3 regions of the Anoxybacillus sp. P3H1B genome follow, and region 1 is predicted to be linked to each of the others. Evidence: riboswitches for the same ligand, from Rfam matches in the RefSeq annotation. Region 1 holds a riboswitch; each other region holds the start of a gene.
What was found. A riboswitch is a leader RNA that binds a small molecule or an ion and turns the genes downstream of it on or off. The one in region 1 is predicted to bind S-adenosylmethionine.
Positions count from the first base shown of each region.

Region 1 (4,797 bases):
AATAGAGCGGCTGCGAAATAAAGTAGTGGGCGCCGCACTGAATCTTTTTCTCAAGCCGCTGCACCGCTTTATCTAAATAACGGACATTCGGATTGAAGGCCGCAGCGATAGAGAAGTTGGTTTTTTGCCCAAGCGGCTGACCGGAGTAGGAAATCCCTTCATTAAATTGGCGAATCAGCTGAATTAAATCAAATGATGACAAATCATACACAGATGTTGCGCCAGGAAATTCGCCGATTTTGGATGGATCTCCGGTGACAGCAAGTACATCCGTAATGCCAAGTGTATGCAATCCCATTAAATGAGATTGCAGACCAATCAGATTGCGGTCGCGGCATGTAATGTGGATCAGCGGACGGATGCCTAGCTGTTGCTTAATAAGGGTTCCGAGCGCGACATTGCTGATGCGCGGAGTAGCTAAAGAATTATCAGCCAGTGTTAGGGCATCAATATTCGTTTCTTTGAGCGCTTTCGCTCCTTCCAAAAATTTTCCGATGCCCAGCTTTTTCGGCGGATCTAATTCAACAAGGACCGACCGCCGTTTTTTTACGATATCTTCTAAAGGCGGTTCAGATTTTGGCTCTGCTGATGGAATCGAGATGTTTGCTTGCTGCTGTTTCACTTGTTTCGTTTGAATGGGCGTGCGATCAATCAAGGCTTGTGCCATCGCCGCAATATGTTTAGGAGTCGTTCCGCAGCAGCCGCCGATCAGGCGGACGCCTTGTTCGCGAAAGGAGAGAGCCGTTTCCTTAAAATATTCGGCGTTCGTTTCATAAACAAGGCGGCCGTCGCGATAATCTGGAAGGCTAGCATTCGGATAAGCGGAAAGGAATGCGGTGCTGGGAAGCGGCACGGCTTCAAGAGAACGAATCATATGATACGGACCAAGATGGCAATTTAATCCAACTACATCGGCCCCCAATTGTTCCAATTGGGAAAGCGCATCGCTGAGCGGAGTCCCGTCTTGCAGCACGCCAACACCGTGAAGGGTCACATGGGCGATAATCGGTAATGTTGTTTCTTTTCGGGCGATGGCGAGCACCGTTTGAAGCTCCTCTAAGTCGTAATAGGTTTCAAGCAGAATTCCATCTACTTCTTCGTGCAAAAGCACGTACAACTGCTCCCGAAACGTCCGTTTCACTTCTTCAAGAGTGATGGCGCTTTTCTTGAATGTGCGAAGACCGCCGATGGTTCCAAGAACATAGGCACGGCCTGAGGCCGCTTGTTTCGCTAGCTTTACAGCTGCGCGGTTGATTTCTTTTACATCGTCCTCCAATCCATAGCGTGCTAGCTTCATATAGTTTGCGCCATATGTATTGGTTTGAATGACTTCTGCGCCAGCGTCAAGATAAGCTTCATGAATATGGATAATATCTTCTGGTTTGGAGAGATTCAATTCTTCAAAACATCGGTCAATTCCATGGGAGTATAATAAAGTTCCCATCGCCCCATCGGCGATGATGATTCGTTTCTGCAATTCTTCTAAAAATCCCATGCGTATCACTCCTTCGTCTTCTTAAAAAATAAAAAAAGCCTTCTAAAAATAAGAAGAAGACTTTGGGTTGCTCCTTCTTATCTTCCAAGCATCAAGCCTGTCTGGAATTAGCACCTTGACATACGGTCAGGTTGCTGAGAGTTCACAGGGCCAGTCCCTCCCTCTCTCTTGATAAGAAAAATGAGTATGCAATTTTCAATCAATACGTTATTTATAATTTAAATAATTTTTAGAAAATATTCAACTGCAAATTTTGATTATTTTTTAGATGGAACGGATCAGCGCTCAAAAGGCGACGATCAGGCAAAGTTTGTGGACTTACGCCGGGAAATCTATAGTTCGCATTTTGGTTATAAAAACAGCCTAATTCGGAGGAATTAGGCTGTTAAGACGAAGCGCACAAACCCCTATCGATAGTTGACAAATTGTACATCAATCGGCAAATCAGCTTCACGGATCGCTGTGATCACTTTTTGCAGATCATCTTTGCTTTTGCCGCTGACGCGGATTTGATCTTCTTGAACTTGGCTTTTTACTTTTAAGCCTGTGTTTTTAATAATCGTATTAATTTTTTTCGCATGATCTTTGTCAATGCCTTGAACAAGGCTGGCACGTTGACGGACCGTTCCTCCTGAGGCTGGTTCTATTTTTCCGTATTGAATATTTTTGATAGAGACCCCGCGCTTAATCAGTTTGCCGATTAATACATCTTTCAATTGCTCAAGTTTGAATTCATCGTCGGAAACGAGGATCAGTTCGTCTTTTTCTAAGGAAATGTCACTTTTGCTTCCCTTGAAATCGTAGCGGTTTTGAATCTCCTTCATGGCGATATGAATGGCGTTAGTAACTTCAGATAAATCTACTTTGGATACGATATCAAATGAGCTTTCTTTTGACATATATTACCTCCAGTAAAATTTGGTCATTTCGTTCTTATTATAGTAAAATGTAGCATGATAAACAATAAAAAGGAAGATGCATCCATGAAACAACTTATACCAGGAGAAATAAGAACATTAACCGTAAAGCGGGAGGTTCCGTTTGGCTGGTTTTTAGCGAGCGGTCAGGAAGAAGTGTTGCTTCATCAAGCGGAGATAGACCGTCCGCTTGCAATCGGAGAAGAGGTCCATGTCTTTTTATATCACGACCATCAAGGACGGTTGAGCGCTACAATGAAATCACCCAAAATAACAAAGGATACATATCATTGGGTGGAGGTGGTTGATGTTGTTCCAAAGCTCGGTGTTTTTGTTGACATTGGCATATCAAAAGATGTGCTTGTGTCTAGCGATGATTTGCCTCCTCTTTTGTCACTATGGCCACAGCGAGGGGATCAGTTATATTGTTCGTTAAAGACAGATCGGAAAGGGCGCTTGTTGGCTAACTTGGCGGATGAGGAAACAATCCGGCAGCTTGCTACGAAAGCTTCGGAGTCCGTCTTTAATCAAAATGTGCGCGGTCGCATATATCGTGTGATCAAAGCTGGAGCGTCTATGATCTCAGATGTGGGTTATATCGGTTTTATCCACGAATCTCAACGCAGGAGAGAACCGCGTCTTGGCGAAGTGGTCGAAGGGCGTGTCATCGCTGTCAAAGAAGACGGTACAATGAATGTGTCGCTGCTGCCGCGCAAGCACGAAAGCATCGACGAAGATGCAGGAATGATTTATCGTTACCTTGAAAGCAGAGGAGGGGCCATGCCCTATCATGATAAAAGCAATGCAGAGGATATTCAAGCGCGCTTTCAAATGAGTAAAGCCGCGTTTAAAAGAGCATTGGGACGGCTTATGAAAGAAGATAGGATTTATCAAGAAAATGGCTGGACTTATATCAAGCATAAGGAAGAATAGAAGCGGGGGTACAATACTCCGCTTTTTTTGTGCAGGGCTAAAAAGATGCCCCTATATCGCCGATAAAAATAGTGGATAGATTACAGCATAAGGGGATAAATCGATGAAGCAACTACGTCTTATCATTGTTATGATGGTGGTCGTGTGCCTTTTTTCAGGATGTTCAGCGCAGGAAACGGCCACAACAAAAGAAAGAGTAAAAGTCGGTATTATGTTGTCTGACGTCGGACTTGGAGATCAATCGTTTAGTGATTCTGCTTTCAATGGATTGATGAAAGCGCGCAACGAGCTTGGCATTGTGTTCGATTATCGCGAATTGCAGGATACGAAAACGTATGAGCAAGGGCTAAAAGAATTGGTCGAAGAGGGAAATGATATTGTCATCGGCCTCGGATTCATGGTGCAAGAGGATTTGGAAAAAGTAGCGAAGCAATATCCAAAGCAGCATTTTATTCTAGTGGATGCTGTGTCCAATTTGAAAAACGTGACTTCGATTACGTTTAAGGAAGATGAAGGAAGCTTTTTAGCCGGAGTAGTCGCGGCGTTAGCGACCAAAACGAATCAGGTTGGCTTTATTGGCGGAGACGATGTACCGCTTATCCACAAATTTGCCGACGGCTTTGAAAAAGGGGTTCATGCCTTAAAGCCTTCAGCTTCTGTGAGCGTGGTGTATGCCGGGGATTTTGGAAATGATCAGCTTGGCGCCAAGCTTGCGGGAGAAATGTTTAAAGGCAGCTGCGACGTCGTATATACGGCCGCTGGATTTACGGGCGTGGGAGTGTTAAAGGAAGCGGAGGCGCAAGGAAAGTATGCTATTGGCGTTGACAGCGACCAATATTTTTATGCGGAAAAGGCGGTTGTCACATCAATGGTGAAAAATGTGGATGTGGCGCTGTTTACGATTTTACAGCAATATGTGCAAAAAGGCGAAATGCCACAAGGGGCGGTTCAACTGGGCCTTAAGGAAAATGGCGTCGGACTTGCGCCGATTCGCGTGATGGCATGGAGCGAGCCGCAACAAAAATTGATCGAACAATGGAAGCAAAAAATTGAAAATGGTGAAGTAACAACGAAGGAATAGAAAAGGGGATAACGATGACGGTTCGGAAAAAGCTATGGCTTCATGCCACGATTTCGATTTTGCTTTCGATCGGCATGATGGGATTTATTATTGTCAATATGCTGTCGATTCAAGCGACCAACAAAGATATTGTGCCCGTGCTTCTCACTGTTCAGGAGCTAGAAGCGAGCATGAAATCAACGAAACAAAGCTTAAATAACTTTGCCTACAATATGACAGAAGGAAATAAGCAGGGGGCCATTGAACAAGTTCAGCAAACAGAGCAGCTCATTCGTAAGCTGAAGAAGATGTTAAAGCAAAACCATTTTCAAGCTTTATTGGAAAAAGCAACGGCCAAATTTTCCAATGTACATGAGCAATCCATTGAAGCT
Region 1 is NZ_LPUG01000012.1:213,710-218,506, forward strand. Features, by position in the region: gene AT864_RS08340 (bifunctional homocysteine S-methyltransferase/methylenetetrahydrofolate reductase) at 1-1,495, opposite strand, end outside; SAM riboswitch class I at 1,570-1,673, opposite strand; gene AT864_RS08345 (YajQ family cyclic di-GMP-binding protein) at 1,903-2,394, opposite strand; gene AT864_RS08350 (S1 RNA-binding domain-containing protein) at 2,479-3,345, shown strand; gene AT864_RS08355 (BMP family protein) at 3,449-4,426, shown strand; gene AT864_RS08360 (methyl-accepting chemotaxis protein) at 4,441-4,797, shown strand, end outside.

Region 2 (4,797 bases), on a different contig from region 1:
TCCAAAAGGATCCCGAGCGGCAAAAACCGATTTTTCTTCCTTGTCCCAAATGACAAAGGCAAACATGCCGCGCAGCTTTTCGACCGCTTTTTCTTTTTCATGGCTATATAAAGCAATAATGACTTCTGTATCGGAGTGGGTCGCAAATGGATATCCTTTTTGCAATAATTCATCACGCAGTTCAATATAGTTGTAAATTTCACCGTTAAAAATAATCCAATATTTTTCGTTTTCATACGATAACGGCTGATGACCAGCTTCTAAATCGATAATGCTGAGACGTCTAAAGCCGAAATGAACATGTTCATCAAAAAAATATCCATCATCGTCAGGACCGCGATGAGTAATCATGTCATTCATTTCTTCAAACGTTTTTTTCCATTGTTCATCAAGTGTTTTTGGATGATCATGGACACAACCTATAAAACCGCACATGCCGTTTCACCTACTTCTTTATATTCAACTCGAAAATTATACCACAGATTTGGACATTTGGAACGTTACATTTATTTTAACCATTGATTACAATAAATTAGTCGAACCTTATCAACATTCGTTGCAAATCAAACAGAAAAGAGAAAGAGAGCTACATATTCATGTAACTCTCTTTTGATGCCTTATCACTTCGCCAATGCAAGAGCCTGCTCTTTTAACGCTTCCGCTTTGTCTGTGCGCTCCCATGGAAGATCCACATCCGCGCGGCCAAAGTGACCATAGGCCGCCGTTTGTTTGTAAATCGGACGGCGCAAATCAAGCATTTTAATAATGCCAGCAGGACGAAGATCAAAGTTATTGCGCACCACTTCAATTAAAATGTCTTCAGATACCTTTCCTGTGCCAAATGTATCAATGGCGATGGACACTGGTTTTGCCACGCCGATTGCATAGGCTAGCTGCACTTCGCATTTTTCAGCAAGGCCAGCAGCGACAATATTTTTAGCGACATAACGCGCAGCATAGGCTGCCGAACGGTCAACCTTTGTCGGATCTTTTCCTGAAAACGCGCCACCGCCGTGGCGAGCATAGCCTCCATATGTGTCAACAATGATTTTACGGCCTGTTAATCCAGCGTCTCCCTGTGGACCGCCGATCACAAAACGACCTGTTGGATTGATAAAGTATTTTGTATTTTCGTCGATTAATTCCGCTGGAACAACTGGTTGAATCACATGTTCTTTAATATTGCGCACGATTTGCTCCTGCGTAATTTCTGGATGATGCTGTGTCGAAACAACAATCGTGTCGATGCGTACCGGCTTGCCATTTTCATCGTATTCCACTGTTACTTGCGTTTTTCCATCTGGACGCAAATACGGCAAAATATCTTCTTTGCGCACTTCTGAGAGACGGCGAGCTAATTTGTGCGCCAGCGAAATCGGCAGAGGCATAAGCTCTTTTGTTTCATTGCAAGCAAATCCAAACATCAATCCTTGGTCGCCCGCGCCAATCGCTTCGATTTCTTCGTCAGTCATCTGACCTTCACGCGCCTCTAATGCCTGGTCAACACCCATGGCAATATCAGGTGATTGCTCGTCGATCGATGTCAATACTGCGCATGTATCAGCATCAAAGCCAAATTTCGCACGAGTATAACCAATTTCGCGAACCGTATCGCGAACGATTTTCGGAATATCCACATATGTGGATGTCGTAATTTCTCCGCTCACTAATACAAGACCCGTTGTTACGCTTGTTTCGCATGCTACGCGGGCATTTGGATCTTTTGCTAAAATCGCATCTAAAATCGCGTCGGAAATTTGGTCGCAAATTTTATCAGGATGGCCTTCTGTAACAGATTCAGAAGTGAATAAACGGCGTTTGGCTGACATTCGTTGTTTTCCTCCTCTTATGTTCATGTTTGAGAGACGCCGCCTTTTGCGCCTCTGATCACTGAAAAATTGATACGGCACTCATTCCCCCGCTTATATAAACGAAAAAACCTTTCCTTCGATATCGAGGAAAGGTGATTTGCTTTCATATCGCGCCTTTCACTCTTATCGTTCAAGGGCTATGCCTTGCCACAGGTTAGCACCATTTCACATGTATAATTGTTGTGACGGTTGCTGGGTTTCATTGGGCCTGTCCCTCCACCAACTCGGGATAAGAGTAACCGTTCAATATGTTATCATAGCTTAATCAACAAAAAAAAGTCAACATGATTCGGCAAAATTTTTTCATGTTGCACAGGGTAATTTTCTCCATATGTATTTGCAACAAAATAGACAAAAAATAAACGTGAAAAATTACGTTAAATAGTATGGACTAATTATTTAAATGTGTTATACTAATTTCAGGTTTATAACTTTACAAAAAGGTAGGTTTTGTAGATGAGCATTGTTGATGTTACCAATAAGTTGAATATACTGCTCCAACGGCAAAACATACAGCAAAATTTGTCTGTTTCTCAACTAGTAGAAAAAGTTCTTGAGCGCAAAGAAGGAATGCTGACAGCGACTGGCGCGGTTGCCACTACAACTGGAAAATATACGGGACGTTCACCAAAAGATAAATATATTGTAGCGGAAGCCTCCACAAAAGAAAAAATCGATTGGGGCACAGTTAATCAACCGATTTCCGAAGAAGTCTTTGATCAATTATATCATAAAGTCATCGACTATTTAATGCAAAAAGATGAGATATTCGTATTCAAAGGCTTCGCTGGAGCTGATCCGGCCTATCGCCTGCCTATTCAGGTTATCAATGAATTTGCTTGGCACAATTTATTCGCACATCAGCTTTTTATCCGTCCGACACAGGAAGAGCTGGAAACACACGATGCACAGTTCACAGTCATTTCCGCACCAAACTTCAAAGCGAATCCAGCTGTCGATGGAACAAAATCAGAAACGTTTATTATCATTTCGTTTGAACGCCGCATCGTGCTCATTGGCGGTACTGAATATGCGGGAGAAATTAAAAAATCCATTTTCTCTGTGATGAATTTCCTTCTTCCAGAGCAAAACATTTTACCAATGCACTGCTCGGCAAACGTCGGTCCAGAAGGAGATGTCGCACTATTTTTCGGATTATCAGGAACCGGAAAAACGACGCTTTCTGCCGATCCGAAGCGCCGTTTAATTGGAGACGATGAACATGGCTGGTCCAATAGCGGAGTGTTTAACATTGAGGGCGGCTGCTATGCAAAATGCATCAATCTTTCACGTGAAAAAGAGCCGCAAATCTTTGATGCGATCCGCTTTGGCGCTGTACTGGAAAACGTCGTTCTAGATGAAAACACACGCATTCCTGACTACGACAACGCAACGTTGACCGAAAATACGCGCGCAGCGTATCCGATTCAATCGATCGACAATATTGTTGATCCAAGCGTCGCTGGCCATCCGGCAACTATCGTGTTCTTGACAGCTGACGCATTCGGCGTTTTACCGCCAATCAGCAAGCTTACAAAAGAACAAGCGATGTATCATTTCTTGAGCGGCTATACAAGCAAATTGGCTGGCACAGAACGCGGCATTACGTCACCGCAAGCAACGTTCTCGACTTGCTTTGGAGCTCCGTTCCTACCGCTTCCAGCAACACGTTATGCAGAAATGCTCGGCAAAAAAATCGACGAGCATCAAGTACAAGTGTTTTTAGTGAATACAGGCTGGACCGGTGGGGAATACGGAGTCGGCAGCCGCATGAAACTGCAATATACGCGAGCAATGGTGCAAGCAGCCCTTGAAGGCGAGTTGAACAACGTCGAAACGGTACAAGATCCAATTTTTGGGTTGCAAATTCCGGCGCATGTTCCTGGAGTGCCTGATGAAGTATTGCTTCCAAAAAATACGTGGGCTGATCAAGAAGCATACGAGCAAAAAGCAAAAGATCTTGCCGCAAAATTCCGTGAAAACTTCAAAAAATTTACGAATGTCGATCCAAGCATTGAAAAGCTTGGCGGACCAATTGCTTAATATTTAGGGGGCATCTTCCGTCGTGTAGATCCCCCCTTTTTTTGTACATGTAGCAACCCTAAAACTTGCATAAACCTCTCCCACCTCCATTTCGTTAAGAGGGAGAAGACTTCTCGGTCCATGTGTTAAAATTCCTCTTCACCCATTTTGGTCCTGATTATATGGAAAGCCGCTTACCAATAACTTGGACCAAGCGGCTTTTCCATATCTTTTAAAATAGGGAGCGTCCCCACGACACCCATTCCCCGCTATCGGGATCAATCGATGCGAGACGGAGCCAGCCGTTTTTCACTTTTTGAGAAAAAGGCAAGTGCTCGGTGAGCAAACGCTCAATATAGTAACGCGGCGCTTCAATGACAACAAGCAATCGAAGCGGCGAATGAAATAACTCCTGATCCGAAGCGGCTACGGACTGCCAAGGCAGCCCAGTAAGCAAATCGCTGGCGTTGCCTTGCATCACTCCAATCCCGGAAGTGACCGTCTGCGTCGTTTTGCTGCCGCTTCCGTAATAGTGAGGGGCAACGGTCGATGCGTAATATTGCAAATTAATCCATTGTCCTACTGTAGCCGGTCCGCTGATAATGCCCGAGAGAAGCTCACCAGTAGGATCTTGTCGCCAATCGTAGCTGTGTAAAAATACTCTTCCATCGAGATGGCAATGCTTTGTTCGGCTACGGCTGCCAATTACAAACGCGGCATTTCCCGCAAGCCCCCATTCCGGGCGAATTTCACTCCAGTCAACAGCCCGACGCTGTACCTCCGCTACCGCATCATTTGGTCTTTTTCCAATGGACGGCAATTTTGCACAACGCTCCTCATTCGCATTCCGGCTTACTTTAGGAAGCACGCTTTCTACTAAGTGGAACGCCTGCTGTGCTGATTC
Region 2 is NZ_LPUG01000024.1:44,420-49,216, reverse strand. Features, by position in the region: gene asnB (asparagine synthase (glutamine-hydrolyzing)) at 1-435, opposite strand, end outside; gene metK (methionine adenosyltransferase) at 621-1,829, opposite strand; SAM riboswitch class I at 1,992-2,107, opposite strand; gene pckA (phosphoenolpyruvate carboxykinase (ATP)) at 2,328-3,914, shown strand; gene AT864_RS14360 (DUF2309 domain-containing protein) at 4,126-4,797, opposite strand, start outside.
Region 2: it holds a riboswitch for S-adenosylmethionine, as region 1 does, so the genes downstream of both, metK (methionine adenosyltransferase) here and AT864_RS08340 (bifunctional homocysteine S-methyltransferase/methylenetetrahydrofolate reductase) in region 1, are expected to answer to the same signal.

Region 3 (4,797 bases), on a different contig from region 1:
TCGTTAAATCGTTATCAGCATTGTAAACTTGTACTTCTCCGCCAAATTTCTGCACTTGATCTTTTACGCCAGCAATATATTGAGAGGAGAAGGTACCGATCGAAAATTGCATAATGGCCGCAATTTTAATGGGTTTTTTTAATTGATTTGGAATAGCGGCCTGCTCAGCGGAAGCGGATTCATTGGCTGTATTGTTCGTCGCCTTCTGTTCCGTGTTTTCTTGTTTAGCCGCTGGTTTAGAGCTTACAGCATCTTGTTCATTGGTGCAGCCTCCGAGCATGATGCCGAATAACAATAGGATTGCCAACAAAAATGTGTGTCGTTTTTTCATCGCTTGATTTCCTCCTTAAACAAAGCTGTCAGCACGCTTTCATAATGGCCGCTTATGATTCCTTTTTCAGTAATAATGGCTGTAATCAGCTCGTGAGGCGTCACATCAAAAGCAGGATTGTATACTTTTACTCCAGGAGGAGCGATTCGTGTTCCTGCCAGCTCGGTTATTTCTTCAGACGGACGCTCTTCAATCGGAATATCTGCCCCTGTCTTAGTCGATAAATCAATAGTGGACAGGGGAGCCGCTACATAAAAAGGAATGTTGAATGCTTTAGCGAGCAATGCCAAGCCAAATGTACCGATTTTATTGGCGGTATCTCCGTTTGCGGCAATGCGGTCAGCACCGACGATGACAGCTGTGATGTCTTTTGTCTTTATAGTTTGTGCTGCCATATTATCAGTGATCAGCGTTACATCAACGCCTGCTTGCATGAGCTCCCATGTCGTCAGCCGCGCGCCTTGCAAAATGGGTCTTGTTTCGCAAGCATAGACATGCAGACGAATTCCGCGTTCTTTTGCCAAATAAAGGGGAGCAAGCGCGGTACCATACCGAGCCGTAGCGATTGATCCAGCGTTGCAGATGGTTAAAATGCGATCTCCCTCTTGAAAAAGAGAAAGGGCATGTTCACCGATGGAGCGGCATGTGTTCTCATCCTCGCTTTGAATACGGATTGCCTCATGAACCAATGCTTTTTTGGCATCGGCGACAGACGAAACGTTCGCAATGCTGGCCATCAAGCGGTCGAGCGCCCAAAATAAATTGACGGCTGTCGGTCTGGCACTTGCCAAATAATCACGATCCTTTTTCAGAAGGTTGCGAAAATCTTCGAGAGAATTCGTTTGATAGCTGTGTGCCGCTAAAGCAAGACCGTATGCAGCTGTGATGCCAATCGCTGGAGCACCGCGAACCTTCAATGTGGCAATTGCATCCCACACAGATTGAATATCTTTTAATTCTAAATATTCAGTCTCATTTGGAAGCTTTTGCTGATTTAAAATGGTCAAATGTGTGTGATTCCATTCAACAGAACGCGGAATGGAGAGCAATGAATCCATATTCTTCTTCCTTTCGTTTAATGAGTGGCAGCAAATGTTTGAAAGAACAAAGAGCGTATTTGTTGCACTTCATGGATCGTCTGGCGATGTAAAATCAGTTGTCGCCCGAGCTGAAGGGCAAGCTGTTTGGCATGGATGCGCGTAGGTTGATCTTCGATTCCGTCAAGATCGGCGACATGGGCTAAGCCGATCGTGCGCCGGATGATTTCACAACCAGCAAAACCGACCGCATCGATGAGCGTTTGCTGCAGCACGTCTTGCAACAATCCTTCGGTTTTTGCATACGGTTCTACATTATGCTGTTCCCAAAGGGCAGCAAACGTGTGCGTAAATACATTCCATGTTTTTTCGATGTGAGCCAATAGCGGCTCATGTTCTGAACGGGACAACGCATTTAGGAGTAAATTGGCAAAAAATTGGCCGATATCAAACCCAAATGGGCCGTAAAACGCAAACTCAGGATCAATGACTTTTGTTTCTGTGTCGCTTGCAAAAATGCTTCCAGTATGTAAATCCCCATGAATGAGCGCATCGGCTTCCGTTAAAAATTTCCGCTTGAGTTTTGCTACTTCAAGATGAAGCGCATCGTCATTCCAAAGAGCCTCTACGTCACGGCGCAACTCCTCTTCAAAATTATTCGTTTCATGGTCGAAAAACGGATCAGTAAAGACGAGATCTTCGGTAATTTTACATAACTCTGGATTGATGAAATTTTGCTGCAGCTGTTTTTTCTGCTGCTGGTTCATGCCAAAGTCCGATGTGTAAAATAACGTTTTAGCGATAAACTCTCCAATGTGCTGGGAAAGAAGCGGATATGTTTTTCCAGCAATGAATCCTTTTCGAGCAATTTGCAGATGCGATAAATCCTCCATCACGGTAATCGCTAATGACTCATCTGAGTAGTATACCTTTGGCACGTATTGCGGAACGTAGTCGGCAAACGTGCGCAACGCATGGCTTTCAATGACAGCCCGCTTAAGCGTAAGCGGCCAGCTTTCACCGACCACTTTTGCATATGGTAGCGCTTGTTTAATAATGACTCCTTTCTTTGTTTGGGGATCGAATACATGGAACACAAGATTTAAGTTACCATCGCCAATTTCTTGACAAATGAATGGTGTTCCTTCCGGAAATAAGCCTAATCGAGCAGCAAGTGCAACCGCTCCCGATTCCGTTAAAGGCTCGTAGACGGATTGTTTAGAATGTGTCATCATTTGTACCCTCCTTATCATTCACTCAATCAATGAAACAATGAAAAAACCTCCTTCGCTTTTCGAAAGAGGTTTGAAGTCGGCTTCTCCCCTCTTATCTCTCAGCGTGTTGCTGCAAGAATTAGCACCGTGCTTAACGTTGGTTAAGTCGGTTGCCGGGCTTCATCGGGCTCGTCCCTCCACCTGCTCTTGATAAGAGTTTGTTCAGTTTTATTCGAATGTTTTTAACAATGCAAAACTTTTTTCAATTCGCTTGATTCGAATCATACATTCGATTTGCCAGTTTTGTCAACTGTTTTTTTGAAAATTTTTTTCGGCCGAAATATAGTGCTCAGGTCGGCGGTCTTGGAAAATAGGAATTTGCTTGCGAACTTCTTTCACTTTTGACAGCTGGATTTCGGCCATAAGAGAGCATGGATTTTCATCGGCTTCGGCGAGGATGACTCCCCATGGATCAATGACAAGTGAATGGCCGGCAAATTGATTGTTCGGATCTTTTCCAGCACGATTGCAGGCGATTACATAGCATTGATTTTCAATCGCGCGCGCTTGCAAAAGGGTTCGCCAATGTTCAAGGCGGGGCTGTGGCCATTCGGCGACCACAAACAATAACTCTGCGCCTTGGGTTGTATGGGCGCGAATCCATTCAGGGAAGCGAATGTCATAGCAAATGACTCCCGCGCACAATGTTTGCTCCAAGGTAAATAAGCCGCTCGATTCACCGGGTTGTAAATACAAATGCTCATCCATGAGCTGAAAGAGATGGAGTTTGCTGTATTCTCCTACAATGTCGCCGTCTCGATTGACAATGTACATGGTATTGGTGATGCCGGCAGCGGTTTTTTTGGCAATGGAGCCAGCAACAATACAGACGTTGTGCAGGCGTGCGAGCTTGCTAATAAACGATTTGGTATCAGCGCCATTCTCATCAGCAATGTCGTCAAGGCGTGCGAGATCGTATCCGGTTGTCCATAGTTCAGGAAGGACGATGACGTCAACAGAGCTTTGACAAACTTTTTCGATCTCTTGTTGAACGCGGCGTTTATTTTCCGCAGGATTTCCGAAAGCAATATCGAGCTGAAGACAAGCAATTTTTAATGTCATAATCATTCACCCCAAAAAAATGTCTTTACAATTTAATTTTTACGATATATGATGTTTGACTAGAATTTCAAGAATTTTTTGAGTAGGTGAAGCAATTGAAATCATTTGTCCAATCCGAGTTGTTGCAAAGTCTTCCGAAGCAGTTTTTTGCTTCGCTTGTCGACAAAGTAGGAAAAGTGGTGGCTCAAGGACATGATGTAATTAATCTTGGTCAAGGAAATCCTGATCAACCGACGCCTCCGCATATCGTAGAAGCGCTGCAAAAAGCGGCGGCTAATCCAAAATACCATAAGTATTCTCCGTTTCGTGGCTATTCGTTTTTAAAAGAGGCGGTGGCTGCTTTCTATCAGCGCGAATATGGCGTTACGGTTGATCCTGAGAGAGAGGTAGCTGTCTTATTCGGTGGAAAGGCAGGGCTTGTGGAAATTCCGCAGTGCTTATTAAATCCGGGCGATGTTGTGCTTGTGCCGGATCCCGGATACCCTGATTATTGGTCGGGAGTGGCATTAGCGCGTGCAAAAATGGAAATGATGCCGCTTTATAGCGAAAACGGCTTTTTGCCTGATTATCGTCAATTGGATGAAAAGGTGGTTGAGAAAGCCAAGCTGATGTTTTTAAATTATCCAAATAACCCGACGGGAGCTGTAGCGACAGACTCGTTTTTTCAAGAGACCGTTTCGTTTGCACAAAAGCATGGAATTTGCGTTGTCCATGACTTTGCTTATGGTGCGATTGGATTTGACGGGCAAAAACCGATCAGCTTTTTGCAGGCGGAAGGAGCCAAGGATGTCGGTATTGAAATTTATACATTTTCCAAAACGTATAATATGGCTGGCTGGCGCGTAGGTTTTGCGATTGGCAATGAAAGTGTGATTGCTGCGATCAATCTTTTGCAAGACCATTTATATGTCAGCTTGTTTGGTGCGATTCAGGAAGCGGCAGCGGTTGCGCTGCTTGAGTCACAGCAATGCGTGACGGAGTTGGTAGCGTTGTATGAATCACGGCGCAATGCGTTCATTGGAGCTTTACAGGAAATTGGTTGGAACGTAAGTGCTCCAGCCGGCTCCTTTTTTGCTTGGCTGCCGGTACCAAA
Region 3 is NZ_LPUG01000011.1:55,041-59,837, forward strand. Features, by position in the region: gene AT864_RS04405 (sugar ABC transporter substrate-binding protein) at 1-331, opposite strand, end outside; gene mtnA (S-methyl-5-thioribose-1-phosphate isomerase) at 328-1,389, opposite strand; gene mtnK (S-methyl-5-thioribose kinase) at 1,407-2,600, opposite strand; SAM riboswitch class I at 2,692-2,799, opposite strand; gene AT864_RS04420 (carbon-nitrogen family hydrolase) at 2,889-3,704, opposite strand; gene AT864_RS04425 (pyridoxal phosphate-dependent aminotransferase) at 3,800-4,797, shown strand, end outside.
Region 3: it holds a riboswitch for S-adenosylmethionine, as region 1 does, so the genes downstream of both, mtnK (S-methyl-5-thioribose kinase) here and AT864_RS08340 (bifunctional homocysteine S-methyltransferase/methylenetetrahydrofolate reductase) in region 1, are expected to answer to the same signal.